Regions from separate parts of the Stenotrophomonas sp. LARHCG68 genome, predicted to be linked through region 2. Evidence: riboswitches for the same ligand, from Rfam matches in the RefSeq annotation. Region 2 holds a riboswitch; the other holds the start of a gene.
What was found. Region 2 has a riboswitch for cobalamin ahead of ACIPR8_RS09120 (ribonucleoside-diphosphate reductase subunit alpha). Riboswitches for the same ligand answer to the same signal wherever they lie in the genome.
Positions count from the first base shown of each region.

Region 1: it holds a riboswitch for cobalamin, as region 2 does, so the genes downstream of both, btuB (TonB-dependent vitamin B12 receptor) here and ACIPR8_RS09120 (ribonucleoside-diphosphate reductase subunit alpha) in region 2, are expected to answer to the same signal.

Region 1 is NZ_JBIXJV010000001.1:297,568-313,291, reverse strand. Features, by position in the region: gene ACIPR8_RS01345 (DEAD/DEAH box helicase) at 1-1,061, shown strand, start outside; gene ACIPR8_RS01340 (M14 family zinc carboxypeptidase) at 1,279-3,846, opposite strand; gene ACIPR8_RS01335 (TonB-dependent receptor plug domain-containing protein) at 4,131-6,761, opposite strand; gene queD (6-carboxytetrahydropterin synthase QueD) at 6,960-7,316, shown strand; gene ACIPR8_RS01325 (phasin family protein) at 7,577-7,936, shown strand; gene ACIPR8_RS01320 (GAF domain-containing protein) at 8,133-8,615, shown strand; gene ACIPR8_RS01315 (TfoX/Sxy family protein) at 8,612-8,974, shown strand; gene cobS (adenosylcobinamide-GDP ribazoletransferase) at 9,028-9,759, opposite strand; gene ACIPR8_RS01305 (histidine phosphatase family protein) at 9,756-10,343, opposite strand; gene cobT (nicotinate-nucleotide--dimethylbenzimidazole phosphoribosyltransferase) at 10,340-11,410, opposite strand; cobalamin riboswitch at 11,549-11,785, shown strand; gene btuB (TonB-dependent vitamin B12 receptor) at 11,904-13,763, shown strand; gene ACIPR8_RS01290 (heme ABC transporter ATP-binding protein) at 13,874-14,644, opposite strand; gene ACIPR8_RS01285 (FecCD family ABC transporter permease) at 14,641-15,648, opposite strand; gene ACIPR8_RS01280 (heme/hemin ABC transporter substrate-binding protein) at 15,681-15,724, opposite strand, start outside.
Region 2 is NZ_JBIXJV010000002.1:350,582-366,305, reverse strand. Features, by position in the region: gene ACIPR8_RS09165 (isovaleryl-CoA dehydrogenase) at 1-1,078, opposite strand, end outside; gene ACIPR8_RS09160 (TetR/AcrR family transcriptional regulator) at 1,224-1,841, shown strand; gene ACIPR8_RS09155 (c-type cytochrome) at 1,966-2,484, shown strand; gene ACIPR8_RS09150 (ExeM/NucH family extracellular endonuclease) at 2,594-4,324, shown strand; gene ACIPR8_RS09145 (EamA family transporter) at 4,500-5,360, opposite strand; gene ACIPR8_RS09140 (alpha/beta hydrolase) at 5,424-6,095, shown strand; gene zapE (cell division protein ZapE) at 6,100-7,194, shown strand; gene ACIPR8_RS09130 (vWA domain-containing protein) at 7,313-8,809, shown strand; gene ACIPR8_RS09125 (DUF2884 family protein) at 8,886-9,683, opposite strand; cobalamin riboswitch at 9,949-10,169, shown strand; gene ACIPR8_RS09120 (ribonucleoside-diphosphate reductase subunit alpha) at 10,435-12,744, shown strand; gene ACIPR8_RS09115 (ribonucleotide-diphosphate reductase subunit beta) at 12,971-13,990, shown strand; gene ACIPR8_RS09110 (acyl-CoA thioesterase) at 14,185-14,586, shown strand; gene ACIPR8_RS09105 (NAD-dependent protein deacetylase) at 14,597-15,460, shown strand; gene ACIPR8_RS09100 (NADH:flavin oxidoreductase/NADH oxidase) at 15,533-15,724, shown strand, end outside.

The sequences.
Region 1 (15,724 bases), on a different contig from region 2:
TGCGCCGTGGCGTGGACCTGCTGGTGGCCTGCCCGGGCCGCCTGATCGACCACCTGGAGCGTCGCAGCGTCGACCTGTCGGGCATCGAAATCCTGGTGCTGGACGAAGCCGACCGCATGCTCGACATGGGCTTCTTGCCCTCGATCAAGCGCATCCTGGCCAAGCTGCCGCGCCAGAACCGCCAGACCCTGCTGTTCTCGGCCACGTTCGAGGAGAGCATCAAGCAGCTGGCGCTGGAGTTCATGCACAACCCCAAGCAGATCCAGGTGACGCCGCAGAACACCGTGGCCGAGACCATCACCCACCGCGTGCACCCGGTCGACGGCGGCCGCAAGCGCGAGCTGCTGCTGCACCTGCTGGCGCAGGATTCGCGCGTGCAGACGCTGGTGTTCGGCCGTACCAAGCATGGCTGCGACAAGCTGGCCACGTTCCTGGAGAAGTCCGGCATCAAGACCGCCGCCATCCACGGCAACAAGAGCCAGGGCCAGCGCCTGCGTGCGCTGGGTGACTTCAAGGCCGGCCGCGTGACCGTGCTGGTGGCCACCGACATCGCCGCGCGCGGCATCGATATCAACGAGCTGCCCAAGGTCATCAACTACGACCTGCCGATGGTGCCGGAAGACTACGTGCACCGTATCGGCCGCACCGGTCGCAACGGCTCCACCGGCGAGGCGATCTCGCTGGTGGCGCAGGACGAGGCCAAGCTGCTGCGCCAGATCGTGCGCCTGCTCGACCGCGACATGGACATCCGCGACGTGCCCGGCTTCGAGCCGCAGACCCCGATCCGCTGGGGCATCAGTGCACCGGGCAAGGCAGAAGTGCCGGGCGGCCACAAGACCCCGCGCCGTGGCAACGGTGGCCATGGCCAGCGTCGCTCCAACGGCGACGCCCCGCGCGGCGGCCGTGGCGGCCAGGCCAAGCCGGGCGCCCCGCGCGCCGCGGGCAACGGCCAGCGCAATGGCGGCAACGGCCAGCAGCGCCGTGACGGCCACCCGGGTGGCGGCCAGCGTCGTGGCGGCGGTCGTGGCCAGGGCGGTGGGCAGAGCCGTACCAGCGCCTGATCTGCAACAGCGGATCCGAGCTGAACAAAAAAGCCGGCGCATTGCGCCGGCTTTTTTGTTGGTTGGGTTTTGGGGTGATGAGGGCTGCTGGCTGCTGGCTGCTGCCGACCATCCGCTATCTGCTGCCGGCCCTCTCCCCAACCCCTCTCCCGCTGGCGGGAGAGGGACTTTGGTTCTTCGCTGGTGCAGGCGGGAGAACGGCTTCAGGCCTTCTTCGTTATTCCCCGCGCTGGCGTGGCGGGGTCAACTGGTTGGACTGCAACAAGGCATTGAGCAGCAGGCGTTCGGTGCCATGCCAGTACTTGCGGTGCGCCGGGTCATCGGCGAACACCACCACGTTGCCGCTGCCGGTCGGCACCACCTGCAGGTAGCTGGAGCCGGACACGCGCGCGCGGTTGGCATCGGAGAGGTAGCCGTTCACCAGCGGCTCCGGATCGATGTTGACCACGTTGAGGAAAGCGTTCTTCACCGGCTCCAGCACCAGGCCACCTTCCTTGTTCACCCAGATCCTGCGCTGCTGCACGCCAAAGCCCAGCGGATGGGTCGGATCGATGTCGGCACTGAGGATGTTGCCGCTGACCCGGCCCAGCGCGAACACGTCACGCACGGTGCCGAAATCCAGCCGTTCGCCGTCGTCCTTGCCGTCGCCGGCACGCAGCCTGGCTTCCACCAGCCCCTTGTCGATGGCCCAGCGCGCGCCGCTGCCGTAGACCACCAGCGAGCCGCCCGCGCTGATCCAGCGCTTGAGCGCGGCGATGCCGGCCTCGCTGACCGTGGCATAGGTGCCGCCGGACAGCACGATGGAGGTGTAGCGCGACAGGTCCACGCTGGCCAGCTGTGCGGGGTCCAGCTTGGAGGACGGCAGCCCCAGGGCCTGGTCCAGTGCGAACCAGGCCGAACCGATCTCGGTGGGCGACACGCCCTCGCCCATCACCAGCGCGATGCTCGGCGCACGCAACACCCGCACGTTGTCGCTGCCCAGGTCGATGCCGCCGGCGCTACGACCGCTGGCCAGGGCATGCACGGTGACACCGGCGTCCTGTGCGCGCGCCAGCACCCTGGCCCGAAGGGCATCGGCGTCAAGCGTCTGACCGGCGACCGGAATCACCACCGCGCCATGGCTGAAGGCCACTTCGCCCGATGCCGTGACTGCGGTGAACGGCTGGTGCGCGGTGCGCAACCGCACCCCGTCGTGCAGCAACCCACCGATCAGGCGATAGCTGGCGAAATCCCGTGCATCGGCAACGTAGGCAAAGCCGGCACGGCCGCCACTGATGCCCCCCTGCGCCTGCGGAACGCCATCCACCACTGCACCGGCCGGCAAGGCACCGCGGCTGGCCGCGTAGCGCAGCCCGTAGGCTGCGGCCACGGCGTAGGAGGTTCCGCTATAGAACACGTCGCCCTTCACCGGCGGCGTGAACTCGAAGATCGCATGGGCCAGCCGGAACTGCGGCTGTCGCGCCGGCACCACGTAGGCCGAACCGACCTGGAAACGCTTGCCATCGACCTCGACATCGCGGGCCAGCGCGTGCACCTGGATGCGATGCTGGAGCAGCACGGCCAGCAAGCGGTGGGTGAGCGTGGGGTCGGCGGCATCACCGAACACCCAGTCCCGCACCGGGTAGGCCGCCGCCTGCGTCAAGGCGCTGCGGAAGAAATCCTTCTGCAAGGCGAGCAGACGCACCCGGTCCTCGACCGCCCCGCGCACACTGGCCAACCCGGTCGCGACCTGGTTGCGGATGGTGAAGTTGAAATGCAGCGGGCCGTTGACCGACTCCTGCACCAACCCGCGCGAGCTGGCCTGCTCCACGGTGACGCCGACGCCGCCGTGGAAGTCCGGATAGGTGGAGCCGTAGATCGGCGAGAAGTTGTCGAAGTTCTCGCCGGTGTAGTACAGCGAACCCAACGCATCGAGCGCCTGCGCATGGAAGCGCGCCAGCCAGTGGTTGGCCGCGTACGAGGACTTCGGCAGCAGCGGGCTTTCCATGCTCTTCGGCGAGGGCTCGAAGTAGTAGGTGCTGTCCTTGCCCATCTCGTGGAAGTCGATCTGGATGTTCGGGTACCAGCGATGGAACTGCGCGACCTTGGGCCAGCTGTCGGCCTGTGCCAGGGCCAGCCAGTCGCGGTTGAGGTCGGTGAAGTAGTGGTTGACGCGGCCACTGGGGAACGGTTCGACGTGCTCCTTGTCGGCCGGGTCGGCCGACGGCGGGCGCGACCCCCAGGCGTTGTGCCAGTTGGCGGCGCGGTCGCGCCCATCGGGGTTCTGCGCCGGATCGATCACCACCACCGCCTCGTCCAGCCAGCGCGCGGTTTCCGCGTCCTGGTTGGCGGCCAGATAGTACGCCGTGAGCAGGGCCGCTTCGGCGCTGGAGGTCTCGTTGCCATGCACGCTGTAGCCCAGCCAGACCACCGCTGGCGCGTCGGCGCCCGGGGCCGATTGCGCCGGGTCCACCTGCGCCTGCCGCTGCGCCAGGATCTGCGCGCGGCGCGCATGGTTGCGCGGCGAAGTGATGGTCACCAGCAACAGCGGGCGATGTTCGTAGCTCTGGCCGATGACCTCGACGGTGACCCGGTCCGAAACACGCGCCAGTTCGTTGAAGTACGCCACCAGCTGATCGTGGCGGGTGTACTGGCTGCCGATGTCGTAACCGAGGAACTGCTGCGGCGAGGGCACCTTCGCATCGAACTGCTGCGCGGCTGGAAAGTAGTAGCTGGATTGGGCGAAGGCCGGTGTTGCGCTGACAACTGCCGCGAGCAACAGGACCAGGACAAGGCGGAATGACATGGGCGACGGATTCCCCGGTTGTTTGGCACGGATCACGAACGGTGCCGGCTGTTCACTTCTCCCACGCATGGGAGAAGGTGCCCCGCAGGGGCGGATGAAGGCGCTTCGGGCATTGGGTTGTGGCGCCGAGCCGAGCCACGCTGGCCCCTCGTTCTGCCCTCACCCCAACCCCTCTCCCGCATGCGGGAGAGGGGCTTGAGTCAATGCGCCAGGCGCCTGCATGCGAGAAAGGCATGAGTCAATGCGTGACGCTCCCTCTCCCGCATGCGGGAGAGGGCCCACGGTCAGAAGCGGTAGTCGAAGCCCACCGTGTAGTAGCGGCCGCGCAGGTCGTACTGGCTGAAGTCGTACGGTGCGCGCACGCCCGGGAAGGTCGCATCATGGGGCGGCTGACGGTCACCGATGTTCTGCACCTTGGCGTAGACGGTGAGTTTGTCGATGCCGGTGTAGCCCAGGTACAGGTCGAACTGGCTGTAGCTGGCCACCTCCTTCTGCACCGCCTTGGCCGCGGCGCTGCCTTCCTGGTCGTAGCCGCTGGTGTAGTACCAGGTCAGCGCGGTGCGCCAGTCGCCCAGCGCCCAGTCCAGCGTGGTGGTGGCCTTGGTATCGGGCAGGGACGGGCCGAGGTTGGAGCCGGCGTAGTCCACCAGCGGGCCGCCGGTGACCTGCGGGCGCTTGTAGTCGATGACATAGGTCAGCGCCGAGGACAGGCCGAACGTACCCAGGCGCGCGGTGGACCAGCCCTGGCGCAGTTCCACGTCGATGCCGGAGGTCTCCAGCTCGCTCAGGTTCTGGTAGCGGTTGTAGACGGCCAGCAGCTTGCCGCGCGCATCACGCAGCACGTTGGCCGGGTTGTTCTCGGCCACCAGCGTGGTGGTGTTGCCGCTGCCGATCAGGTTGTCCAGCTTGATGCGGTAGTAGTCCACGCTCAGGCTGGTGCGCTGCCACGGCGAGAGCACGATGCCGGCGTTGAAGCTGCGCGTGCGCTCCGGGTCCAGGTTGTTGTTGCCGACGGTGAAGAAGGTCGGGTTCTGCCGCGAACCGGCCACGTCCGGATCGTGCGGATCGACCACCGAGCCGTAGGCGATGCTGGTGGAGGCCGAGTTCTCCGACAGCGACGGTGCGCGGAAACCGCGCGAGGCCGCGGCGCGGACCAGCAGCCAGTCCAGCGGCTGCCAGCGCAGCCCCAGCTTGGGCGAGAACGCATTGCCGAAGTCGCTGTAGTGGTCCGCGCGCGCGGCGGCCTGCAATTCCAGCGTACTGTGCAGCGGCACGTTCAGTTCGGCGTAGGCGGCGCTGACCTTGCGCTCGCCGTGCACCTCGGCAATGGCCGGACGCACCTGCAGGCCGGCATCGATCTGCCAGGGGTTGTCGGAGTCCAGCGTTTCCTGGCGCCATTCGGCGCCGGCGGCGAAGCCGATGGTGCCGGCCCAGGTCGAGCCCAGCATGCCGGAGACCTTGGCATCCAGGCCCTTGAGCACCGAATCGGCCGGGCGCAGCGTGCTCAGGCCGATGGCCTTGAGCACGGCCGGGTCGGTCGCCGACGGGTTGAGCAGGTTGTAGCTGCCCGACGCGAGCGCGTCGTAAAGTGCCCAGCGGTTGGCGAAGCCGCCGGAGACGGTTTCACGCTCCTTGCTCGCGGCCTGGAATGCTCCCACTTCCCAATCCCACTTCTCGCCGCTGCCACGCAGGCCAACCACGCCGCGATAGGCCTGCGAACGATTGGTCTTGAGGGTGCCACCGAGGTTGAAGAACGTGTATTCGATCGGCACGTCCACGCCGTACGGGTTGTACGGGTTGCCGGCGGGCAGGGTCGAACGCACCGGCTCGGCCAGCCCGGTGTCGGCGTTGAGCGCGAAGCGCCCGCTTTCCAGGGTGAAGAACGGGCTGGAGCCGAACCAGGACACGCCCTTGATGTCGCTGTAGATCACTTCGGCGAACGCATCGACCGACTCATTCAGGCGCAGCGTGCCGTTGACGTAGGCCTGCCAGCGCTTGGTAGACGGGATCAGCGTGGTGTATGGCGCCTGGTTGAACGCGCAGGTATTGCCGGCCAGGCCGTCGATCGGTGCACTGGCGGTGAGCACCGTGCCTTCCGGGCAGTTGCCGCCGGCATCGAGCATCGGCACCGACTTGCCGTTGACCAGGTAGCGCGCGCCCTTGGCCGACCAGCCGTTCCAGCGGCCGCCGGCGAGGTCGGTGTAGATGCCCGAACGGGTCAGCGCACGCTGGTCCTGGTCCAGGCGGTCGCGGTTGTAGCCTTCCAGCGAGACCAGGATGTTGTAGCCGTCCGTGTCCAGGTCACCGATGCCACCGATGAACTTGACGTTCTGCTGGTCCAGGCCGCCGGCGTCGGAGGTGCCGCCGCTGACGCCCAGCTCGGCGCCCTCGAAGCCCTGCCGGGTGATGATGTTGACCACGCCGGCCACCGCATCGGAACCGTACACGGCCGAGGCGCCGTCCTTGAGCACTTCGATGCGCTCCACCGCCACCAGCGGCAACGCGTTGAGGTTGACGAAGGTGTCGGACAGGCCACCGGACGGGAAGCCATAGTTGGCCAGGCGGCGGCCGTTGAGCAGCACCAGCGTGTTCTTCTGCGACAGGCCACGCAGGCCGATGCCGGCCGAGCCCGAGGCCCAGCCGCTGTTGCTGGTTTCGTTGGCGGCGTTGCCGGTGTTGGCGGAGATGGAGCGCAGCAGGTCGGCGACGGTGGCCTTGCCGGATTCCTCCAGCTGCTGGCGTTCGATCACCTGCACCGGGTTGGCGGTCTCGGTGTCGCTGCGCTTGATGTTGGAGCCGGTGACCCGCACCGCCTCCAGCGTCTTGCTGTCGTTGGCGGCCTCGGCGAAGGCGTGGGGGGAGAGCGCCGCGGCGGCAGCCGCGACGGCGATGGCAAGCAGGGAACGATTGGGCATGAGCTCGGGGGGAGGAAGCGAAAATTGCCCGGCAAGTAGGACATGCGCGGTAAATGTCCGGCCAATAACCTCCGCTCATCCACACATGACGAAAAGTTACATCTCTTCATCAAGATGGATGAATATATGAAAACCTGCGTCCGCGGCCCGCATCGGACCGGCCGGCACGTGGCCTGTCAGCGCCCTACAATTGCGCGCATGGATATTTTCAAGGTTTTCACCCTCGAAGCCGCACACCGGCTGCCCAACGTGCCGCCGGGCCACAAGTGCGCACGCCTGCACGGCCACTCGTTCCGCGTGGAACTGCGGGTCAGCGGCGAACCGGGCGCCGACACCGGCTGGATCATGGACTTCAGTGACCTGAAGGCCGTTTTCCAGCCGCTGTATGACCAGTTGGACCATCACTACCTCAACGACATCCCCGGCCTGGAGAACCCGACCAGCGAGCGCCTGGCCATGTGGATCTGGGAACGCTTGAAGCCTTCGCTGCCGCTGCTCAGTGAAGTGGTGGTGCATGAGACCTGCACCTCCGGCTGCAGCTATCGCGGCAGCTGAAGGGCGCCAGCCCTGCCGTAGGCGCGGCCTCGGCCGCGAAGCCAGTACAGGCACCGGCCCGCCCACTTGCATCGGCGGCGCATCACTGCCGACATCCGGCATCACGCCGAGCACTCCTCATCCCTCCCCTCCGCCTGCAGCGAAAGGGCGGGGAAATGGCGTGCAAAACTGAATGGGTCAGAAAAATCCGTCCCGCGGTGTTGCACTGCGCAAAATCCGCGCTATGCTGCAACGCAACAAAGGCCCTCCCGAACGCCGTGATGTCCGCCCAGTTCAACGATTTCAGCAGCTACACCCAGCAGCTCGCCGCCGCGGCCAACCGCGCGAACCGGCTGACGCTGGAGAATGCCGAAAGCGTGTTCGGGGTGCAGCTGCGCACCCTGGAACGGAACACCAATGCCACCGCGGGCTTCTTCGGTGAGCTGGCCCAGGCCGGCGCCCAGGTCGACCTGCAGGCGTTGCTGCCCAAGGGCATGCAGTTGGCACGTGACAACTTCGAGCGCCTTGCCTCGGCCGGACAGGAAGTGATCGGCCTGAACCTGAAGACCAGCGAGGCGCTGGGTGCACTGGCCAGCCAGCCGTTCACCGCCACGCCCAAGGCCAGCGGCAAGACGCGCTGAACCTGCAACCGAATTTGCGCGGTCCCCTCCCCCGCGCAATCCCAGACCCGTCAGCATCCCCTCCCGCTGACGGGTCTTTTTTTGCCCGTCCGTTGCCGCCACCGGCCTGCCTTGCAGGAGGCAGTGACGCGCGGGCGGCGCGGCAATGCGCCTGCGGTGGCAAAATCACCGGTCCCGTCGCGGTTAGACTCTCACGATGTTCAGCACCAATACGCTTACCGGCGGCAAGCCGGAACAGTACGCCCAGCTGCTGGCCCAGGCCCGCGCCCTGGTACACGGCGAAACCGACCGGATCGCCAACGCGGCCAACCTGTCGGCGCTGGTCTACCACGCACTGCCGCAGTTGAACTGGGTGGGTTTCTACTTCTACGACGGCACCGAACTGGTGGTTGGGCCATTCCAGGGCCTGCCGGCCTGCGTGCGCATCCCGCTGCACAAGGGCGTGTGCGGCGCGGCGGCCAGCACCCGCCAGACCCAGCGCATCGAGGACGTGGATGCGTTCCCGGGCCATATCGCCTGCGACTCGGCCTCGCGTTCGGAACTGGTCGTGCCGCTGGTACGCGATGGCGAACTGGTCGGCGTGTTCGACATCGACAGCCCAGTGCTGGCGCGCTTCGATGGCGATGACCAGCTCGGGCTGGAAGCCATCGCGCAGGTTTTCGTCGAGGCGCTGCGGTGAGCACCACCAAGCTGCGCAACATCGGCCCGAAGAGCGCGGCCTGGTTGCGCCAGGTCGGCCTGCGCACCGAACAGGACATCGCCGCGGTCGGTGCGGTGGGCGCCTTCATGAAGGTGCGCCGGGCCGGCTTCAAGCCCAGCCTCAACCTGCTGTATTCGCTGGAGGGCGCGCTGGTGGGTTGCCACTGGCAGGAGGTACCCGAGGCACGCCGGCAACAACTGGTCTGCGAGTACGAAGCGGTGGCCGGCGAGCTGACCACGCTGCGCGCCGCGCAGGTGGCCGGCCCCGTGCACGAGACGCGCATGCAGCCGGAGGACGAGCCCGAGGAAACCGGCGAGATCCGCTTCGGCGAGGAGTGAGCCACGCTTGTATGCAGGAGCGGCCAAGGCCGCTCCTGCGACACCGTGTGTTGTCAGGACACGCCTGCCGCTACCACCAGCACCGCCAGCAGCATCGTTTCGGTGACCTCGACGCTGGCGCCCAGACAATCGCCGGAAATGCCCCCCAGCCGGCGACGCCAGTACAACGCCACCAGTGGCACCAGCAGCAGGGCGACCAGCAACGGCCAGGCGACGATCGCGGTGATCACCGCCAGCAGCACCGCCCACAGCCACATCGAACGCAGGCTCAGCTGCCATGAAAACCGCTCGGCCATGCCGGCGCCATGCAGCGAGGGCAACCGCCGGCTCCACCACAAGGTGCCCCAGCGGGCCCAGACCGGCACCAGCACGATGCCGTACCACAGCGGGCTGACCGCCAGTTCGGTCAGCAGCACGAACTTGAGCAGCAGCTGCATCACCAGCGTGACCACGCCGAACACGCCCATGTGCGGGTCCTTGAGGACCTCGAGGAAACGCTGCGGATCGCGATGCGATGCGCCGAAGGCGTCGGCCACGTCGCCCAACCCGTCCAGGTGCAGCGCGCCGGTCACCCACACCCAGACCAGCAGGGTCAGCACCCCGGCCAGCCACGGACGGTCGGCGAAGCCGTACAGCGGCAGCGCGAGCAGGACGCCGATGATCGCTCCCACCAACGGGTAGTACACCGCCGAACGGCTCAGGTCCTCCTGGCGGAAGTCCCGTACCTGCGGCGTCGGCAGCCGGGTCAGGAACTGGATGGCGAGGACCAGCCGGCGCATGCTCATGCCTGCCGCAACTCCAGCAGTTCGCCCCACAGGCGGCCATCGTCGCCGCGCTCCACGCGCAGGCGCACGCGGGTGCCATAGTCGATGCGCATCGCCCACAACACCGACAACGGCATGCCGCACACGCGCGATACCGCCAGCCGCAGCACGCCGGCATGGCTGACCACCAGCACCGGCTGGCCGTCACCGTCGTCCTCGTCCACCAGGCGATGCAGCTGCTCCTCCACGCGCGCCTGGAACTGCGGCCACGACTCGCCATTGGGCGGCACCGTGTCGTGCGGTTCCTCGTAGAACGCGGCCAGCTGCTCGGCGGGCAGTTGGTCGAAGTGCAGGCCGTCCCAGTCACCGAAATCCAGTTCGGCCCAGTCCGGGTGGATCTCGCAGAACTGGTTGCTGCCGGCCACCAATGCATGCGCGGTGTCCAGCGCGCGTCGGCGCGGCGAGCTGATCACCCGGCTCCAGCCGATGCCGGCATGGCTGCGGTACAGCGCATCCATCGCGCCGTCGACCAAAGGCGGGTCGCTCCGGCCGTCCAGGTGGCCGGAGCGGCCGGTGGAGGCATGTCGCATCAGGTCCAGGATCATGGCGTGCCCTCCCGATCGGCGACCGCCGCTTCGGCAAAGGTGGCCATGCCGTTGTGCAGCGCGCACGCCATGCGCACCAGCGGCAACGCAAGCGCCGCACCGGAGCCCTCGCCCAGCCGCAGGTCCAGCGACAGCAGCGGCTGTGCCTGCAGTGCGTCCAGCAGGTGCAGGTGGCCACGCTCGGCCGACTGGTGCGAGAACAGCAGCCACGGGCGCACGCCCGGATTGATGCGTACCGCGGCCAGCGCCGCCGCCGAAACGATGAAGCCATCCACCAGTACCGGCACCCTGCGCTGCGCGGCGTGGATCATCGCCGCGCTGATCGCGGCGATCTCCAGCCCACCCACGCGCTGCAGGGCTTCCATCCCGGGCGATGCCGCAGCGTTGATCGCCTCGCCGTGCAGGGCCAGCGCGCGGGCGATGATGTTCTTCTTCTGCACCATGCGCACCGCGTCCAAGCCGGTGCCGGCACCGACCAGGTCTTCCAGCGGCAGCGGCCCCAGCGCGGCGGCCAGCGCACTGGCGGCGGTGGTGTTGCCGATGCCCATCTCGCCGAACACCAACAGGTCGGCACCGTCGGCACAGGCCGCATCCACCGCACGGCGGCCGGCGTCGAACACCGCGTGCAGATCCGCCGCGGACATCGCCGCCCCGACGCTGAAGTCGTCCGTGCCCGGTCGGGGCTTGTCGCTGACCACGCCGGCGATCGGCTGCGTGGCGCGGCTGCCCACGTCCCACACGTGCAACGGCAGGCCCAGCTCACGCGCCAGCACCGCGATGGCGGCACCGCCGGCGGCGAAGTTGTGCAGCATCTGCACGGTGACTTCGGCCGGATAGGCCGAGACGCCCTGCGCGGCCACGCCGTGGTCGCCGGCGAACACCAGCACCGGTACCCGCCGGGCCTGTGGTTGCGGCGTGCCCTGCAGCGCCGCCAGTTCGATGGCCAAGGCTTCCAGCCGGCCCAGCGCGCCTTCCGGCTTGGTCAGCTGGCGCTGGCGGACGATGGCCTGCTGCCGGTGCTCCTGCGAAGGCAGCCCGCAGGCCTGCCCGAACCATGTTTCTGTCACGAGTGTTCCGATACTGCCAAGGCAATCGGGCATTTTAGCCGCCGCCACGGGATTGCGGACCGCCACGCCAGGGAACCCCGGGACACCGCGCATCAGGGCGTGATGTGCATTCACGGGCACCGTCAGGGCCAATGGCATAGAATGCGCGCACTTTCGGGTGACCCACCGGCCATGCTGGCGGGTTGAAACGGGAAGCCGGTGCCGCGCACGGCTGGATATCCAGCCTGTCGCCATTCCGGCGCTGCCCCCGCAACGGTAAGCAGGACAAGGCCAGGCAACACCGCCACTGTGCAAGGCACGGGAAGGCGCCTGGTCGGAAGCAGCCATGCTGCTTCGCCTGCGAGTCCGGAGACCGGCCCGAAAGCCGACTGGTTGCGATGCGGAGGGCATGGCGGCGGCTGCGGCGCCGTGTGCGCGCCTGCTTCCGTCCCTTCCCTCTCCTGGCAGCCCCACCCGTTTGTCTGCGCGGGAGCGCGCAGGCCCAGGAGCAAGCATGAAACTGCATTACCACACCCTCTCCCTCGCCGTGCTGATGGCGCTGCCGGCCGTTGCCGCCGCGCAGTCCAGGACCACCGACCTGGACGACGTCACCGTCACCGCCACCCGTACCCCGGTTGCCGTCGAGGCCAGCGTGGTCCCGGTGCAGCTGATCGACCGCGACCAGATCGACCGCAGCCAGGCCAACTCGGTGCTGGAGCTGCTGCGCGGCCGCGCCGGCCTGGACTTCGCCAACCAGGGCGGCACCGGCAAGATCACCTCGCTGTTCCTGCGTGGCACCAACTCCAACCAGGTGCTGGTGCTGGTGGATGGCGTGCGCGTGGGCTCGGCCACCAGCGGCATGGCCGCACTGCAGGACCTGCCGGTGGACCAGATCGAGCGCGTTGAAATCGTGCGCGGCCCGCGTTCGAGCCTGTACGGCTCCGAGGCCATCGGCGGCGTGATCCAGATCTTCACCCGCACCGCCGGCCAGGGCCTGCAGCAGAACCTGTCCATCACCGCCGGCAGCAACAACCTGCGCCAGGCCAGCGCCGGCTTCAGCAACCGTGGCGAGCGCGGCTGGATCTCGGCCCAGGGCGGCTACCAGAAGACCGATGGCATCAATGCCTGCCGCGGCACCGCCGCTGGCTGGGGCGCTGGCTGCTTCGCCGATGAGCCGGACCGCGACGGCTACCGCAACACCTCCATCAACGTGCGCGGCGGCTATGCGCTGACCGACACGCTGAGCCTGGAAGGCCACGTGCTCAACGCCGACAGCTTCAACGAATACGACGGCAGCATCTTCGGCGGCAACGAGGCCGACAACCGCCAGCAGGTCTACGGCGGCAAGCTGGCATGGGCCGCGTCCGATGCGTTCCAGCTGACCGCACAGGTCGGCCGCAACCGCGACCAGGCCGATAACTACTTCGCCGCCAACGGCAGCCGCACCTTCGCCAGCAATTTCGACACCCGTCGCGACACCGCCAGCGTGCAGGGCGACTTCCAGTTCGCCGAAGGCCAGCAGCTGACCGCCGGTGCCGATTGGCAGAACGACAAGGTCACCAGCTCCACCGCCTACGACATCGGGGACCGCGACAACCTCGGCGTGTTCGTCGAGTACCAGGGCCAGTTCGGCGCGCACTCGCTGCAGGCCAGCGTGCGCAATGACGACAACGAGCAGTTCGGCAACCACACCACCGGCAGCCTGGGTTACGGCTTCGCCTTCGGCAACGGCTTCCGCCTGACCGCCAGCGCCGGCACCGGCTTCAAGGCACCGACCTTCAATGACCTGTACTACCCGGGCTTCAGCAACCCGGACCTGAAGCCGGAAGAGTCCAAGAGCCTGAACATCGGCATCGCGCAGTACGCCGACAACTGGAACTGGACCTTGAACGCGTACGAAACCCGCGTGGACCAGCTGATCGGCTACGACAGCAGCTTCAACATCGTCAACGTCGCCGAGGCCCGCATCCGCGGCGCCGAGCTGACCGGCTACCTGTCGCTGGCCGGTTTCGACATCAACGCCCAGGCCAGCTTCACCGACCCGCGCGACCACACCTCCGGCGCGGCCACCTACGACAACCTGCTGGCCCGCCGCGCGCGCACCAGCGGTCGCCTGGACGTGGACAAGAGCTTCGGCCCGGTGCGCCTGGGCGTGACCGCGGCCGGCAGCGGCCACCGCTTCGACAACGCCGCCAACACGGTGCGTCTGGCCGGTTATGGCACCGTGGATGTGCGCGCTGAGTACGCCATCAACGATGCATGGAGTGTCCAGGCCAAGGCCGCCAACGTGTTCGACCGCGCGTACGAAACCGTTGCCTGGTACAACCAGCCGGGCCGCGAGTACCAGCTGACGCTGCGTTACCGCTCCAAGTAATCACCAGGTAACGAGCAATGAAGAATGCCCCGGTTCGCCGGGGCATTCTTTTGGGTGTTATGGAGCAGGGCCGTGCTCCGCGGAGGCGTTACCGGCAAAGTCCCCGCCGATCATTCGTCGCAAGGCACCACCAGCGGTACGCCACGGGTGGGATGTTCGATCACGTGCACCGCCTGCCCGTACACCTGCCCGATGATGTCGCGGGTCAGCACCACGCGTGGTGTGCCATCAGCAGCGATGCGGCCTTCGCACAGCATCACGATGCGGTCGGCATAGGCCGAGGCCAGATTGAGGTCATGCAGCACCACCACCACGCAGCGCCCCTGCCGGGCCAGTTCACGGGCACTGTGCAACGTGCGCTCCTGATGGCGCAGATCCAGCGCGGCGGTGGGCTCATCCAGCAACAGCACCGGCGTGCGCTGCGCCAACGCGCGTGCCAGCGAAGTACGCGCGGCCTCGCCACCGGACAACGTCTGCACGTCGCGGCCGGCCAAGGCACCCACCTCCACTTCGGCCATAACCTGCGCGGTGATGCGTGCGTCCTGTTCGCGGTCAGGCGGATGCGGCAAGCGCCCCATCGCCACCACCTCGTGCACGCTGAAGGCGAACCGCACCACGTGATCCTGCGCCATCACCGCACGCTGCAACGCCAGTACGCGCACCGGCCAATCCGCCAGTGCACGCCCGGACAGCAACGCGTTGCCCTGGTCTGGCACGGCATCACCGGCCAGCAACGCCAGCAAGGTTGATTTGCCTGCGCCATTGGGACCCACCAGCGCGGTAAGCGTGCCGGCTTCCAGGCGCAGGCTCACCCCGGACAGCACCCGGCGATTGCCCCGCATCACCCCGGCGTTGCGCAGCTCCAGTAACGGCGTGCTCATGCCGCCCCCCGGCCACGCCTGTGCAGCACCAGCCACAGGAAGAACGGTGCACCCAGTGCCGCCGAGAACAGGCCCAGCGGAATTTCCGAAGGCGGATCGAGCGTGCGCGCGGCGGTATCGGCCACCACGATCAACAACGCGCCGGTCACGCCCGACAGCGGCAGCAACCAACGGTGTCCCGGGCCGGCGAGCATGCGCACCAGGTGCGGCACCACCAGCCCGACGAAGCCAATGCTGCCGGCGAATGCCACCGCCGCGCCCACCAGCAGCGCGCTGAACACCACCAGCAGTAGCCGCGTGCGTGGCACGTCCAGACCGATATGGCGCGCCTGGCGCTCGCCCAGGGCCAGCATGTCCAACGGCGTCGCCAGGCGCCACAGCGCCAGCAAGCCGACCAGGAACACCGGTGCCACCGCTGCCACGTCGTTCCAGCGCGCGTGCGCCAGCGAGCCCATCTGCCAGAACACCAGCGACTGCAGTTCGCTCTCGCTGGCGATGTAGGTCAGGAAGCCAACCGCCGCCGAGCAGGCCGCACCGATGGCGATGCCGACCAGCAGCAATGTGGTAGTGCCCTCACCGCGCCCGGGCCGCGCCAACAGGTAGATCAACGTGGTGGCACCAGCGCCACCGAGAAAGGCTGCGAGGGGAATGAGCCAGGCGCCCAGCGTTCCGGCGCCAAGCACGATGGCGGCCACCGCACCCAGCGATGCGCCCTGGCTGACGCCAACGATGCCCGGGTCGGCCAGCGGGTTGCCGAACAATCCCTGCAGGGCGACGCCGGCCATCGCCAGCGACGCACCCACCAGCGCTCCCAGCAGCGCACGCGGGATACGCAGCTGCCAGACCACGCCCATGTCGCGGGCACTGACCGTGTGCGGATCGGCCAGCCCGAACCGGGCGGCGATGGCCTGCAGGACGTCGGCAGGCGGCAGCTTCAGCGGGCCGACGGCGAAAGACAGCAGCACCGCGGCCAGCAGCACCGCCGCCAATAACACCAGCAACAGCGCACCGTTTGGTCGCCGCACCTGCCCGGCGATCATCCGCGCGCGAGTTCGGCCAGGGCCTGCGCCAGCGCGAGCG
Region 2 (15,724 bases):
CACGCCACAAACGGCCGGTCGGGTACTCGTTGATGTAGCCATTGCCGCCGAGGATCTGGATCGCCTCGCCAGCGGCCCAGGTTGCCTTCTCGGCCGAGTACAGGATCGCGCCGGCGGCGTCCTGGCGCGTGGTGCGGCCTTGGTCGCAGGCCTTGGCCACCGCATAGACGTATGCCCGGCAGGCATTGAAGCCGACATACATGTCGGCCAGCTTGGCCTGGATCAGCTGGAACGTGCCGATCGCCTCGCCGAACTGCTTGCGCTCGTGCACGTACGGCAGCACCACGTCCAGCGCCGCGGCCATCAGGCCCAGGGGGCCACCGGACAGCACCACGCGCTCGTAGTCCAGCCCGGACATCAGCACTTTCACGCCGCCGCCCACCTCACCCAGCACGTTCTCCACCGGCACTTCGCAGTCCTGGAACACCAGCTCGCAGGTGTTGGACGAACGCATGCCCAGCTTGTCCAGCTTCTGCGCGGTGGAGAAGCCCTTCATGCCCTTCTCGATGATGAAGGCGGTGATGCCACGTGAACCGGCGTTGATGTCGGTCTTGGCATAGACGATCAGCACGTCCGCATCCGGGCCGTTGGTGATCCACATCTTGTTGCCGTTGAGCACGTAGTGGTCGCCGCGCTTGTCGGCGCGCAGCTTCATCGACACCACGTCCGAGCCGGCACCCGGCTCGCTCATCGCCAGTGCGCCGACGTGTTCGCCGCTGCACAGCCTGGGCAGGTAGTTCTGCTTCTGTGCCTGGCTGGCGTTCTTGCGCAGCTGGTTGAGGCACAGGTTGGAATGCGCGCCGTAGGACAGGCCAATGCCGCCGGAGGCGCGCGAGATTTCCTCCATCGCCACCACATGCGCCAGGTAGCCCATGCCGGTGCCGCCGTACTCCTCTTCCACGGTCATGCCGAGCAGGCCCTGCTCGCCAAGCTGGCGCCAGAGCGGGTTGGGGAAGTGATTGGTGGCGTCGGCTTCCGCGGCCAACGGGGCGATGTGCGCGGCGGCGAACTGGGCCACGCTTTCGCGCAGCATGTCGATCTCTTCGCCGAGATCGAAGGACAGGGTGGGGACGTGCATGGGGCGGCTCCAGTACAACCAGGCGAGGGGGCGCTCCGGGGTGGGGGTGACGGCTGCGGCCGTCCGCACGGGCGTTTGCGCGCAGCCTAGCCGGTCTTCGTGAAAAAGTGAATACAAATTCAAAAATTGAACTTAGAATCACTCCATGGCCTACAAACGCTCGGAATTGATGGAAAAGCGCCTCGCCGGCAACCGCGAGGCGATCCTGGCGGCCGCCCGGCGACTGGTCGCGGCCGGCGGCTACCGCAATGCACCGGTCACTGCCGTGGCGGCCGAGGCCGGGGTCTCCACCGGGTTGATCTACCGCCACTTCCCGTCCAAGGCGGAGCTGTTCGTCGAGGTGCTGACCGCGGCGGTGGAGCATGAGCTGGCGATCCTGTCGGCCATCGCCGATGAAAGCCGTCCGGCGCCACAGCGCCTGCACGCGGCGGTGGCCTCGTTCGTGCGCCGCGCGATGGCCGGGCCGTGGCTGGCCTATGCCTTCATCGCCGAGCCGGTGGATCCGGAAGTGGAGGCCGAGCGCATCCGTTGCCGGCGCCTGTTCGGTGACGTGTTCAAGCGCATCCTTGCCGACGGCGTGCATGCCGGCGAGTTGCCGCCGCAGGACCTGGACGTGAGCGCGGCCTGCATCGTCGGTGCCTTCACCGAGGCACTGGTCGGGCCCGTCGCCCCCAGCCGCGATGGCCTGCGCGATGGCGAACATCTGGTCGATGCGATCGGTGCGCTGTGCCTGCGTGCAGCCGGTGCCGCAGCGCCGCGTTGAGGCCGCTGGGATGGTGCGTTGCCGCATTCATTGAGGCCGCCAACCCGTTGCAGGCGCGGCCCAACGCTGGTCTATACTCGCCGGCAGCCATAGTCCTTCGACTACTCGCCTGGGGTATTGAGACGTGCGGAATTACGACCTCGAGTTTCTCAAGCGCTTTTCCATCGTCATCGTCATTCTGGCCGTCATCACGGTTGGCCTGATCATCTTCGCGTACTTCCTGCAGCACTCCATCCCCGCCGAAGTCTCGCCCACCGTGGCCAAGCGCGTTGAACAGCGCATCGCGCCGATCGGTGCGGTGTATGCGGGTGCGACCGGTGCCTCGGCCCAGGCCGCGGCTGCAGCGGCCGCCGCCGCGGCGGCTTCGGCCAGCGGTGCTTATGGCGGCACCCTCGACGGCAAGACGATCTTCGACAACCTGTGCACCGCCTGCCACACCACCGGCGTGGGCAAGGCGCCGACGCTGGACCACGCGCACTGGGACAGCCGCTTGGCGCAGGGCAAGGACACCCTCTACAAGCACGCCATCGAGGGCTACACCGGCCCGGACGGCGGCATCATGCCGCCGAAGGGCGGCAATGCCGGGCTCAGCGAGGAGCAGATCCACGCCGCCGTGGACTGGATGCTCGACAACCTGAAGTAAGCCGCCAGATTCGGTGGCTTGCGGTCACATCGGCTGCTGCACAATATCCGGCGCCGCCCTCGACGGGCGGCGCTTTTTGTTTGCCCGCCGCCGCCAACCGGAGTTGCCCATGCGCCGTACCCCCACCCTTCTCGCCCTGGCACTGGCTTTGGCCTGCGCCGGTCCCGCGCTGGCCGCCCCGCCGGCGGTGTTGCCGATCGGCAAGGTCCAGGGCAACGGCGCGCGCAGCGCCCATGAAGGCAAGACCGTCACCATCGAGGCCGCCGTGAGCGCCGACCTGCGCGAAGGCCTGGGTGGCATCTATGTGCAGGACGCCGGCGATGGCGATGCGGGGACTTCCGACGGTTTGTTCGTGCAGCTGCCCAAGGACCAGGCGGTGCAGCCCGGGCAGTGGCTGCGTATCACCGGTACCGTGCAGGAGCTGCCGGCCGGCAAGAGCGACAACCGCCTGACCACCCTGCAGGCCGACAAGGTCACCGCCATCGCCGCCCGTCCGGCCCCGGCGGTGACCGTGCTGCAGGACGTGCCGGCCAACTGGGAAGCCCTGGAAGGCATGCAGGTCCGCATCGCCGTGCCGCTGACCCTGGCCGGCCAGGATGGCCTGTCGCGTTACGGTGAGCTGACCGCGGCCTTCGGTGGCCGCCTGTGGCAGCCCAGCGAAGTGGCCGCCGCCGGCAGCCCGGAGCAGGCGGCGGTGATCGCCGACAACGCCCGCCGTCGCATCCGCCTGGACGATGGCAGCAGCCAGCGTGATCCACGCAGCGTGCCGTACCTGGCCGAAGGCACGCTGCTGCGCACCGGCGCGCAGCTCACCGACGTGCAGGGCATCGTCGACCAGCGTTTTGATGGTGACATCCGCCTGCAGCTGACCGCACCGCTGACCGTCGCCGAGGCGCAGCGTCCGCAGCAGCCGCCGACGGTGGCCGGCGGCCTGCGCATCGCGGCGTTCAACCTGGAGAACTACTTCAACGGTGACGGCAAGGGCGGCGGCTACCCGACCCTGCGCGGCGCCAGGACCGCCGAGCAGCAGGCGGCCCAGCAGGCCAAGCTGGTCACCACCATCCGCAGCCTCAACGCCGACGTGGCGGCGCTGATGGAACTGGAGAACGACGGCTACGGCCCCGGTTCGGCGATCGACCAGCTGGTGCGTGCGATCAACGAAGGGCAGGGCAGGGACGGCGACTGGGCGTTCGTCGATGCCGGCCACGGGCCGGGCGACAACCCGATCCGCGTTGGCATCATCTACCGTCGCTCGAAGGTGAGCCCGGTCGGCAGGCCGGCGGTGCTGGAGCGCGAGCCGTTCGGCGAGCGCAGCCGCGTGCCGATGGCGCAGGCGTTCCGCATGGGCCGCAAGGGCACGCCGTTCGTGGTGGTGGCCAACCACTTCAAGTCCAAGGGCTGCTCGGAAGCCAGCGGTGCCGATGCCGACCGCAATGATGGGCAGGGCTGCTGGAACGCCACCCGCGTCGAGTCGGCACGCCTGCTCAACACCTGGCTGCAGACCGACCCGACCCGCAGCGGCAGCAAGGACGCGGTGCTGCTGGGCGACTTCAATGCCTATGCGATGGAAGACCCGATCCGCCAGCTCGCCGCCGACGGCTGGCAGGACGCCTTCAAGCTGGCCGGCGTGCAGCAGCCTTACAGCTATGTCTACAACGGCCTTACCGGGCGCCTCGACCACGCCTTGTTGAGCCCGGGCATGGCAGCGCGCCTGAAGGGCGCTGCGGAGTGGCATACCAACGCCGATGAAGCCGACGAGGCCGGTTACCAGGGCCGCAACGTCCCGGGCCCGTGGCGCAGTTCGGACCATGATCCGCTGCTGCTGGGCTTCGAGCCGTAAGTTCCCGTACGCGAAGACCGCCCTCCCTTGAGGCAACGGCAGGGAAAGGCTTCGCCCCCTCCCTTGAGGCAAAGGGAGGAAAAGGCTTTGCCCCCTCCCTTGCGCCGAAGGCGCAGGGGAGGGCCGGGGAGGGGCAGTTGCCGTTGCGGTTGAAGCCTCACCGCGGAAAGAGGCACTACAGCGTCCCGCGCGCGATCAAGCCAATCGCCGCCACCGCCAGCAGCAGGCCCACGCGGTTGAGCACGCTGGTCTTCTCGCCGAACACCCACACGCCCACCAGTGCGCCCAGGCACACCACGCCGATGTTCATCCCGGCGAAGATCGTCGCCGGGCTGTGCGGCAATGCCTGGTGCGCACGCACGTAGAACAGGATGTTGCCGAAGTTGATCGCACCCAGCAGCAGGCCATAGGCCAGATTGCGGGCATCCAATCGCGAGGCGCCGGTGAAGTGGCGTTGCAGCTGCCAGGCGAGCATCAGCACGAAGGCGATGCCGAAGCTCACCAGCAGCGCCGAGGTCGACGGGGTGCCGGCGGCGGCGACCTGCTTGAGCAGGATGTCCACCAGCGCGAAGCCGGCCCACACGCCCAGCAGCCAGCCCCAGCTCGAACCGGTCGGCGTCGTCGCATCGCCGTTGCGTGCGCTCACCCCGACGATGGCCAGCAGCCCCAGCGCCAACCCGGCCAGCTTCCAGCCGTTGGCCTGTTCGCCGAACCACACGAACGCCGCGGTCAATGACAGCAGCAGCGACAGCCGCTGCGCCACGTCGCTGCGCACGATGCCGGCCTGCCGCACCGCCCGCGCCAGCACCAGGAAGATGCCGGGCAGCGCCACCGCCAAACCCAGCAGGGCCAGCCATGGCGTCTGCCCGCCCTGCAGCGATTGCAGGGAAGGCTTGAGCACCAGCAGCGACAACACGCTGGCGGCCAGGTAGTTCCAGGTCACGGCCTGGGCGATGTCGATGCCGCGGCGTGGCGCTAGTTTCAGCAACACCGACACCAGCACGCTGCAGGCCACGCTCAGGAACAGGAAATGCATTGTTTCGGCTACCGTGAAGACCACGGCGGTGATGCCGCCGGTCGGGGCCGGTATTATGGCTGCATGCAAACGCCCCCATTCCCCCACGAATCGGCGACGCTGACCCTGGAAGGCCCGGCCGGGCCGCTGGAGGTCGCCGTCGACCTGCCCGATGGCGACGCCGCGCCGCGGCCGGTCATCGCCGTCATCTGCCACCCGCTCTCGATCGAAGGCGGCAGCATGCACAACAAGGTGGTCACCATGGTCTCGCGCGCGCTGCGCGACCTGGGCATCACCACCGTGCGTTTCAACTTCCGCAGTGTCGGCGCATCGGCCGGCGTCTACGACAATGGCGAAGGCGAAGGCGATGACCTGCGCGCGGTGGCGCACTGGGTGCGCAGCCAGCGGCCGGACGCCACGCTGTGGCTGGCCGGTTTCAGTTTTGGCGCCTACGTGTCGTTGCGCGCGGCCGGTGCGCTGCAGCCGCAGGCCCTGATCTCGATCGCCCCGCCGGTGGGCCGCAGGACCTGGGATTTCAGCCAGGTGCAGCCGCCGTCGAACTGGCTGGTGGTGCAGGGCGAGGCCGACGAAGTGGTCGACGCGCAGGCGGTCTACCAGTGGCTGGCGTCGCTGGACAACCCGCCGCAGCTGGTGCGCATGCCCGACACCTCGCATTTCTTCCATCGCAAGCTGATCGACCTGCGTGGCGCGATCCAGCATGAAGTGCGGCGCTGGCTGCCCGACAGCAGCAGCTGACCGCATGGACGCACTGACCCCCTCACAACGCTACGCCGCCGGCGTGGCCCGCGGCGACTGGCGTGATGACCCGGCCCAGCATGCGGCGCTGGCCGAGCTGGACCGCATCCACGAGGCGCTGGTGGATTCGGCGCAGGACGGCTGGCTGGACCGCCTGTCCGCCTTCTGGAAGAAGCCCGAGCCGGTCAAGGGCCTGTACTTCTGGGGTGGCGTGGGCCGCGGCAAGACCTTCCTGGTCGACCTGCTCTACGACGGCCTGCCGATCGAGCAGAAGTACCGCACCCACTTCCACCGCTTCATGCGTGGCATCCACGAGCGCCTGCGCGAGCACCAGGGCCAGAGCGACCCGCTGGCCAAGATCGCCCAGGAGTGGCGCAACAACCTGCGCGTGCTGGTGCTGGACGAGTTCTTCGTCACCGACATCGGCGATGCGATGTTGCTGGCGCGCCTGCTGGAGCGCCTGTTCGCCGAGGGCGTGACGCTGGTGACCACCTCCAACACCGCGGTGGAGAACCTGTACCTCAACGGCCTGCAGCGCGAGGGCTTCCTGCCGGCGATCGCGCTGCTGCAGAAGTACTGCGTGGAGCTGTACGCCGAAGGCACCGAGGACTACCGCATGCGTGCGCTGACCCGCTCGCCGGTGTACCGCGCGCCGCTGGAGGATGACAGCGATGCATGGCTGCTGGGCCGCTGGAAGGAACTGAGCGGCAGCGACGACCCGCGCAACGGCAACATCGCCATCGAAGGCCGCAAGATCCCGGTGCGTGGGCGCGGCAAGAGCATCGTCTGGTTCGATTTCCCGGCGTTGTGCGAGGGGCCGCGTGGCCCGTCGGACTACATCGAGATCGCGCGCGAGTTCAACACCGTGCTGCTCGGCGGCATCCCGCATTTCGACCGGATGAACGAAGACGCGGCGCGTCGTTTCGTCAACCTGATCGACGAGTTGTACGACCGCCAGGTCAACCTGGTCTGCACCGCGCAGGATCCGCCGCCGCTGTTGTATTCGGGCACCCGCCTGGCCGGCGCCTTCGAGCGCACCGCCAGCCGCCTGATCGAGATGCAGAGCGCCGAGTACCTCGGTACCCCGCACCGTCATTGAGGGCACCGCCGGGAGTGCCGGGCCACGCTCGGCGCCACGGCGCATCACCGCTTGACCCCGTTCCGCATCCCCGGCCGTTCCTGTATCCGCACGCCACATCGGCACAGGAGCCAGCGCCATGAAGCACACCCACGCATCGAAGCGGTCCCCGGCCCGTACCGCGGCCCTGGCCGCGGCCGTCACCCTGCTGGTCGGCTTGCCGGTGCTGGCCACCGTGCGCACCGCCGGGCCACCGTCGTCCGTGGTGGAAGGCGACCTGCAGGCACCGGGCGTGCAGCGCGTGCGCGAAACACGCGCCAACTTCCAGCCGCCGGCAGGCAGCACCTGCAGCGACACCCCGGTACTGAGCGAAGTGCCCGACCCCGATCGTGGCCAGGTCCAGCACACCCGCCGCAGCCGCCACGCCATCGCCGAGAGCGAAGCGGCGATGGTGTCCGAGGCGGTCATGCCGCCGTCGCCCCCGGCCCCGCCGGCACCCGTGCCGCGCTCGGCCCCGGCGGCCGATGCGGCTTACCGGACATCGGCAAAGGCGATGGCGCCGGCCGGCCGCGCCAGTGAGGTCGCGGTGCGCCAGCAGTCGCAGGTGCCGGTGACGGCCGGCGTGGTCGACGACAACGCCGACTTCGGGGCGTTCCAGCAGTTCCTGCAGCGTCATGGCGAGTCCGCGCAGCTGGGCCGCGACATCCGCGTGCGCCAGCGCCTGCAGGTGGTGGATACCCGGGGCCGCCCGGTGCCGGATGCGGAGGTGTCGGTCGTTGCCGGCAATGGCGCGCGGATGTGGGCGCGTACCGATGCCGATGGCCAGGTGTGGGTGCACCCCAATGCCTTCGATGACCGCGATACGCCGCGCTACCAGGTGCAGGTGCGCCGTGACGGCCGGAGCGTGGAGGCGACCCTGCAGCGTGGGCAGAAGAACGCGCTGCAGGTAGTGATGCCTGACGCCGCGCCGCCGGCTCGTGCGCGGCTGGACCTGGTGTTCATGGTCGATGCCACCGGTTCGATGGGCGATGAGATCGACAAGCTGCGCGGCTCGCTGCAGGGCATCGTGCGCGACATCAGCCGGTTGCCGTCCAACCCGGACATCTGCCTGGGGCTGGTGACCTACCGCGATCGCGGTGATGAGTACTTCGTGCGCGGCTGGGACCTGACCGGCAATGTCGACGCGTTCCAGCAGGTGCTCGATGGCGTGCAGGCCAATGGCGGCGGCGACTATCCCGAGGCCATGAACGAGGCGTTCAACCACGCGGTGCAGTCGTTGAGCTGGCGCGGCCCGTCGACCACCCGCGTGCTGGTGTCCTTGGCCGATGCGCCGCCGCACATGGACTACGCCCCGCCGCGCTATGACCAGACCGCGTTGGCGGCGCTGGGCAAGGGCATCAAGGTGTTCAGCGTGGCCGCGTCCGGCCAGGACACCACCGGCGAGATCGTGCAACGCCAGATCGCGCAGTACACCGGCGGGCGTTTCATCTTCCTGACCTACAAGGACGCCGCCGACCCGGCCAGCGGTGCCGGCACCCAGACCACGCATGACGTGAGCAACTCTTCGGTCGACACGCTGGACCAGCTGGTGGTGCGCCTGGTCCGCGAGGAGCTGGCGCGGTTGCCCAAGGGCTGATCCGGAGGAAGGCGTCGCCGCGCTACGATGGGCGCGGCTTTGGCTGCCAAGCCAATGGCAGGCACCACGGTCGCGCTTACGGCAGCGGGATGCTGTTGCCGGCTTCCCGCTCGTGCACGGCGGCGGTGGCATCGCCGGTGACGCGCATCATCTGCAGCGGCTGGCCGTTGTAGCGGAATTCCAGCGCCGATTGCAGCCGGTCCAGCGCCAGTACCTGGTTGCAGAGCGATTGCGCATGCCGTTCCAGCACCTGCGTGCGCGCTTCCAGGCGTTGTTCCATTTCCGCATCGAGCTTGTCGGCGCGCTTGTCCAGGCGGTCCGAGCCGCCGGTGAACACCGTCCACAACACGCTGCGCGCCATCGAGCCGGCCAACGACTCGGCGGCGGCTTCCACGCGTTGCTCGAAGCCCTCGTCGAAGGCGTCCTGTTCCCAGCGCCCGCGGCCGATGGTATGGGCCACGAAGTCCTCGGCCTCGCGCCGCAGCTTGCGTACCTTGCGCGAGTTGGCGTCGCCGGTCAGCGTCTCGTACACCGCGTCCAGCGCATCGAAGGTGATGCCCACCGACTCGGTGGCGATCCCGGTGACCGCTGGCATCAACTGGCGCACGCCGTTTTCCAGCGCCCGCAGGCGCTGGGCATCGGCCGCCGAGACCGGCTGCATCCGGCCATCGATGCTCAGCTCGCCGTCGTGGAAGACGATCTCGCGCAGCGCCTGCGTGTCGCGTCGCAGCCAGATGCCGCCGCCATCGACCAGCACGTCGTAGTCGGTTTCCACGCCGCATTGGTCGGCCGAGAGAGAGGGGGCGTTCACCGTGGCGGCGTGGCCGGCGACGGGGAGCAGGAGCAGCAGGGTGGCGAGGGCAGCGGTGCGCATGGCGATGTCGTCCTTGGGGTGACGCCAGCTTCGCGACTTGGCGGCAGGTTGGCCCCGGTCGAAAGTCACGCCTGACGGCGGGACGTGATTTTCACGCCATCGGAACAACTGATTTCCGCACAAAGAAATCCGTCAAACCCCTTGACTGCGCAGTCGATTCAGACAGTTCGGATCGTGATTATCCGGACAGTTGCGGCGCAGCCCTTGTGCCACAAGGCTTGGCGAAATTTCACAACATTTCGTGTTGACCCTGTCATATACCCCCACTATCTTGTGGGTCGTCGGTTCCGGCGGGTTTGCTCCCCGCTGGATTCAAAGGGAAGCCGGTGACGCCTTCAGGCCAGTCCGGCACTGCCCCGCAGCGGTAATTGGGAACGACCCCGCCACACAGCACTGAGGCAGCGGCCTTGGGAAGCGGCGGAGTAGGAGAAGGCCCCCGCCTTCATGCCCATGAGTCCGAAGACCTGCCGACAGCCGCGCGAAGCACACCGCGCGGTGCCGGCTGCGGTGTCTTCGAGGGGAAGACGGCTGGTGACGTGGTGCTGCTGACGCCGACCCCCGGGTCGATGCCGTCGCGGCCGCTGCGACGCCGCCCTTCCATGCTCACGACCCGCACCGGCCCCGGTTCCTGCGAGGGCAGGCACCCCGTGCACCACGCCATGAAGGACACACCGTCGTGACCACTTCCGCTACCGAAGTCGCCCCGGCCGAGGCCGGCTTTGAACTGACCCCGCCGCCCACCGCCACCGCCATGAGCGTGACCAAGCGCAATGGCAACACCGAGCCGGTGGACCTGAACAAGATCGTCCGCGCGATCCAGCGCTGCTGCGAAGGGCTGCATTCGGTCGACCCGATGCGCGTGGCCACCCGCACCATCTCCGGCCTGTACAACGGCGCCACCACCCAGGAACTGGACGAGCTGTCCATCCGCACCGCCGCGCTGCTGATCGGCGAGGAGCCGGAGTACGGACGGCTGGCCGCGCGCCTGCTGGCCAACTTCATCGCCAAGGAAGTGTCCGGCCAGGAAATCCACGCGTTCTCGCAGTCGGTGGGGCGCGGCCACGAAGTGGGCCTGATCAACGACCGCCTGCTGAACTTCGTGCAGATCAACGCGCGCAAGCTCAACGATGCGATCAACCCCGAGTACGACCTGAACTTCGATTACTTCGGCCTGCGCACGCTGTACGACCGCTACCTGCTGCGCCACCCGCATTCGCGCAAGGTCATCGAGACCCCGCAGCAGTTCTTCCTGCGCATCTCCAGCGCGCTGAGCGAGGACGTGCCCGAGGCACTGGCGCTGTACCAGCGCCTGGGCAGCCTGGACTACCTGCCGTCCAGCCCGACCCTGTTCAACGCCGGCACCAGCCACGAGCAGCTGTCCTCGTGCTTCCTGCTGGACTCGCCGCAGGATTCGCTCGAGTCCATCTACGCCAAGTACGGCGACATCGCCCAGCTGTCCAAGTTCAGCGGCGGCATCGGCGTGAGCTACACCCGCGTGCGTGCGCGCGGCTCGCTGATCCGGTCCACCAACGGCCACTCCAACGGCATCGTGCCGTGGCTGAAGACGCTGGATTCCTCGGTCGCGGCGGTCAACCAGGGGGGCAAGCGCAAGGGCGCGGCCTGCGTGTACCTGGAAACCTGGCACGCCGACATCGAGGACTTCCTGGAGCTGCGTGACAACGCCGGCGACGAATCGCGCCGCACCCACAACCTCAACCTGGCCAACTGGGTGCCGGACCTGTTCATGCAGCGCGTGGAGGCCGACCAGGAATGGTCGCTGTTCGACCCGCGCGTGGTGCCGGAATTCACCGACCTGTACGGCCCGGCCTTCGAGCAGGCCTACCTGCAGGCCGAGGCGCAGGGCAAGGCCGTGCGCACCATCAACGCCCGCAAGCTGTATGGCCGGATGATGCGCACCTTGGCCGAGACCGGCAACGGCTGGATGACCTTCAAGGACAAGTGCAACCTGGCCAGCAACCAGACCCTGCGCCCGGGCAACGTCATCCACCTGTCCAACCTGTGCACCGAGATCCTGGAGGTCTGCTCCAACGACGAGACCGCGGTGTGCAACCTAGGCTCGATCAACCTGGGCAACCACTTCGACGAGCACGGTGACTTCGATTTCGAGAAGCTGGCCGAGACCGTGCGCCTGGCCGTGCGCCAGCTCGACCGCGTGATCGACCTGAACTTCTACCCGATCGAGACCGCCCGCCGCGGCAACCTGCGCTGGCGTCCGGTCGGCCTGGGCTGCATGGGCCTGCAGGACGTGTTCTTCCGCAAGCGCCTGGCCTTCGATTCGGAGCCGGCCCGCGCGCTGTCCAGGAAGATCGCCGAGACCATCTACTTCCACGCGCTGGAAACCTCGTGCGAGCTAGCCACCGAGCGTGGCAGGCACCCCTCGTTCAACGATACCCGCGCCGCCCACGGCGAGCTGCAGTTCGACGCCTGGAACGTGGTGCCGGAAGACACCGCGCGCTGGGACGACCTGCGCGCGCGCATCAAGCAGCACGGCCTGCGCAACTCGCTGATCATCGCCATCGCCCCGACCGCCACCATCGCTTCCATCGCCGGTTGCTACGAGTGCGTGGAACCGCAGGTGTCCAACCTGTTCAAGCGCGAGACGCTGTCCGGCGACTTCCTGCAGATCAACCGCTACCTGGTCGGCGAGCTGAAGCAGCTGGGCCTGTGGACCGACGAAATGCGCGATGCGATCAAGCTCGCCGATGGCTCGATCCGCAACCTGCAGCAGATCCCGGAAACGCTGCGCGAGGTGTACCGCACCGCGTGGGAGCTGCCGATGCGCTCGCTGATCGACATGGCCGCCGACCGCGGCGCGTTCATCGACCAGTCCGCCTCGCTCAACCTGTTCATGGAAAGCCCGAACATCGGCGCGATGTCGTCCATGTACATGTACGCGTGGAAGAAGGGCATCAAGACCACCTATTACCTGCGTTCGCGCCCGGCGACCAAGATCGCCAAGACCACGGTCAGCGCCTACACGCCGGTGGAAGCCGTCGCCTGCTCGCTGGAAAACCCGGAAGCCTGCGAAGCCTGCCAGTAAGCACCGCTCAAGCCCCTCTCCCGCTTGCGGGGTGAGAGGGGCCGTTTTGCGAACCACCGGTTCGCGGCCCATCGAACGCCCTTGCACTCGTGCAAGGGCCGGGGCGCGAAGCGGGGGTTGGGGTGAGGGCACTGCTGAGCAAGCAGCCCTGAACCTCGAAGAGCCAACCCTCATCCGGCGCCACGCGCCAGCTTCTCCCTGCGGAGAAGCGCAAACGAGATTTCCCATGTCCAAGAAACCCAACCAGATGCTGCTCGACCCCGGCTTCGAGCTGACCCTGCGCCCGATGCGTTACCCGGACTTCTACGAGATGTACCGCAACGCCATCAAGAACAGCTGGACGGTGGAGGAGATCAACTTCCAGATCGACATCACCGACCTGCACCACAAGATGACGCCGGCCGACCGCCACCTGATCCACCGCCTGGTCGCGTTCTTCGCCACCGGTGACTCGATCGTCTCCAACAACCTGGTGCTGAACCTGTACCAGCACCTCAATGCGCCGGAAGCGCGCATGTACCTGTCGCGCCAGTTGTACGAGGAAGCGCTGCACGTGCAGTTCTACCTGACCCTGCTGGACAACTACCTGCCGGACCCGGAGGAGCGCTTCAAGGCGTTCGCCGCGGTGGAGAACATCGATTCGATCAAGAAGAAGGCCGACTTCTGCTTCAAGTGGATCGACTCCATCCAGGGCCTGAAGCGGATCGAGACGCGCGAGGAGCGCCGCCAGTTCCTGCTCAACCAGATCTGCTTCGCCGCGTGCATCGAGGGCCTGTTCTTCTTCGCCGCGTTCGCCTACGTGTACTACTTCCGTTCGCGTGGCCTGCTGCCGGGCCTGGCATCGGGCACCAACTGGGTGTTCCGCGACGAGAGCTGCCACATGGAGTTCGCCTTCGAGTGCGTGCGCACCATCCGCGCCGAGGAGCCGGACCTGTTCGACGCCAGGATGGAACAGCAGGTCTACGAAATGCTGGAGGAAGCCATCGAGTGCGAAGTGCAGTTCGCCGAGGACGTGCTGTCCGGCGGCGTGGCCGGCATCTCCACCCGCGACATGCGCCAGTACCTGCAGCACTGCGCCGACCAGCACTTCGCCAAGTTGGGCATGGCCAAGAAGTACAACGTGCGCAACCCGCTGCCGTTCATGGAGCTGCAGGACGTGCAGGAGCTGACCAACTTCTTCGAGCGCCGCGTCTCGGCCTACCAGGTTGGCGTGCAGGGCGAGGTGTCCTTCGACGAAGCGTTCTGATCGTCGCATGCTGGTAGTACCTGACACCCCGGTGCGAACGCCCGGGGTGTTCTTGTTTTCGGATTGCAGTCGAGGGCGAAGCCGGGATCGCCGCGTAGGAGCGGCCTTGGCCGCGAAGCCGATGTGATCGGCGTACACCAGCCGCACAGCCCGTGCGGCGTATCATCCCGGCATTCCCCCATTGCCGACGTCCCATGACTCCGATCCCGCAGACCGATCCGCCCGTTGAAGTACGCATGGCCGAGATCGTTTTCCCGAACCACACCAACCACATGGGCACGCTGTTCGGTGGCCAGGCGCTGGCATGGATGGACAAGGCGGCCTTCCTCGCCGCCGCCCGCTATTCGCGCCGCACCGTGGTCACCGCGCGCTCGGACCAGGTCGACTTCAAGCTGCCGATCCGCATCGGCCAGATGGTGGAAACCATCGGCCGCGTGGTGCGCGTGGGCCGCAGCTCGATGCACGTGGAGGTGGAGCTGGTGACCGAGGACCTGCTCACCGGTGCCCGCGAGCTGTGCACCAAGGGTACCTTCGTGATGATCGCGCTCGACGCCGAGGGTCATCCGACCAGCGTGCCGTCCCTGCCGCCGCTGTGACCCGGTTGCGATGACCACCTCGTCCCCACCGCCGCTGGGTGGCCTGTCCCCCGCACTGGTGGCCGAACTGCCGGAGTTCATCGCCCGGCACCGGCGCCTGCTGGTGGTGACCGGCGCCGGCTGCAGCACCGACTCGGGCATCCCTGATTACCGCGATGCCGACGGCCAGTGGAAACGCACCCCGCCGGTGACGTTCCAGGCCTTCATGGGCGAGGCGGCGACGCGGCAGCGTTACTGGGCCCGCAGCCTGCTCGGTTGGCCACGCTTCGGCCTGGCCCGGCCCAACACCACCCACCACGCGCTGGCGGCACTGGAAGCCGATGGCCGGGTGGAACTGCTGCTCACCCAGAACGTGGACTGTCTGCACCAGCGTGCCGGCAGCCAGACCGTGATCGACCTGCACGGGCGGCTGGACCAGGTGCGCTGCATGGCCTGCGAAGCGCGTTCGTCGCGTGAACGGCTGCAGGTGCGCCTGCTCGCCGCCAACCCCGGCTGGGACCGGCTCGACGCCGGCATGGCGCCGGACGGCGATGCCGACCTGGAAACCGACTTCAGTGCCTTCCAGGTGCCGGACTGCGAGCACTGCGGCGGCCTGCTCAAGCCGGACGTGGTGTTCTTCGGCGAGAACGTGCCGCGCGAACGCGTGGCGGCGGTGCAGGCGCACCTGCAGCAGTCCGATGCAGTACTGGTGGTGGGGTCATCGTTGATGGTCTATTCCGGGTTCCGTTTCGTCGATGCCGCCGCCAAGGCCGGCCTGCCGATCGCGGCGGTGAACCTGGGCCGCACCCGCGCCGATCACCTGCTGTCGCTGAAGGTGCAGATGCCCTGCGCGCAGGCGCTGGGGTTCCTGCTCGACGGGACCAAGACGCAGTGATCCACCACGCCGGTTGAATCGGGTCCGGCGGGGGCGTGCAATGTGCGTTCCCCACTTTTTGCGGATCTTCCCGTGAGCCACCTGTTCTCGCCCCTGTCGCTGGGCCCGCTGTCGCTTTCCAACCGCATCGTCATCGCGCCGATGTGCCAGTACTCGGCCGAGGATGGCCAGGCCAGTGATTGGCACACCATCCACCTGGGCCAGCTGGCACAGTCCGGTGCCGGCCTGCTGATCCTCGAAGCCACCGCCGTGCTGCCGGAAGGG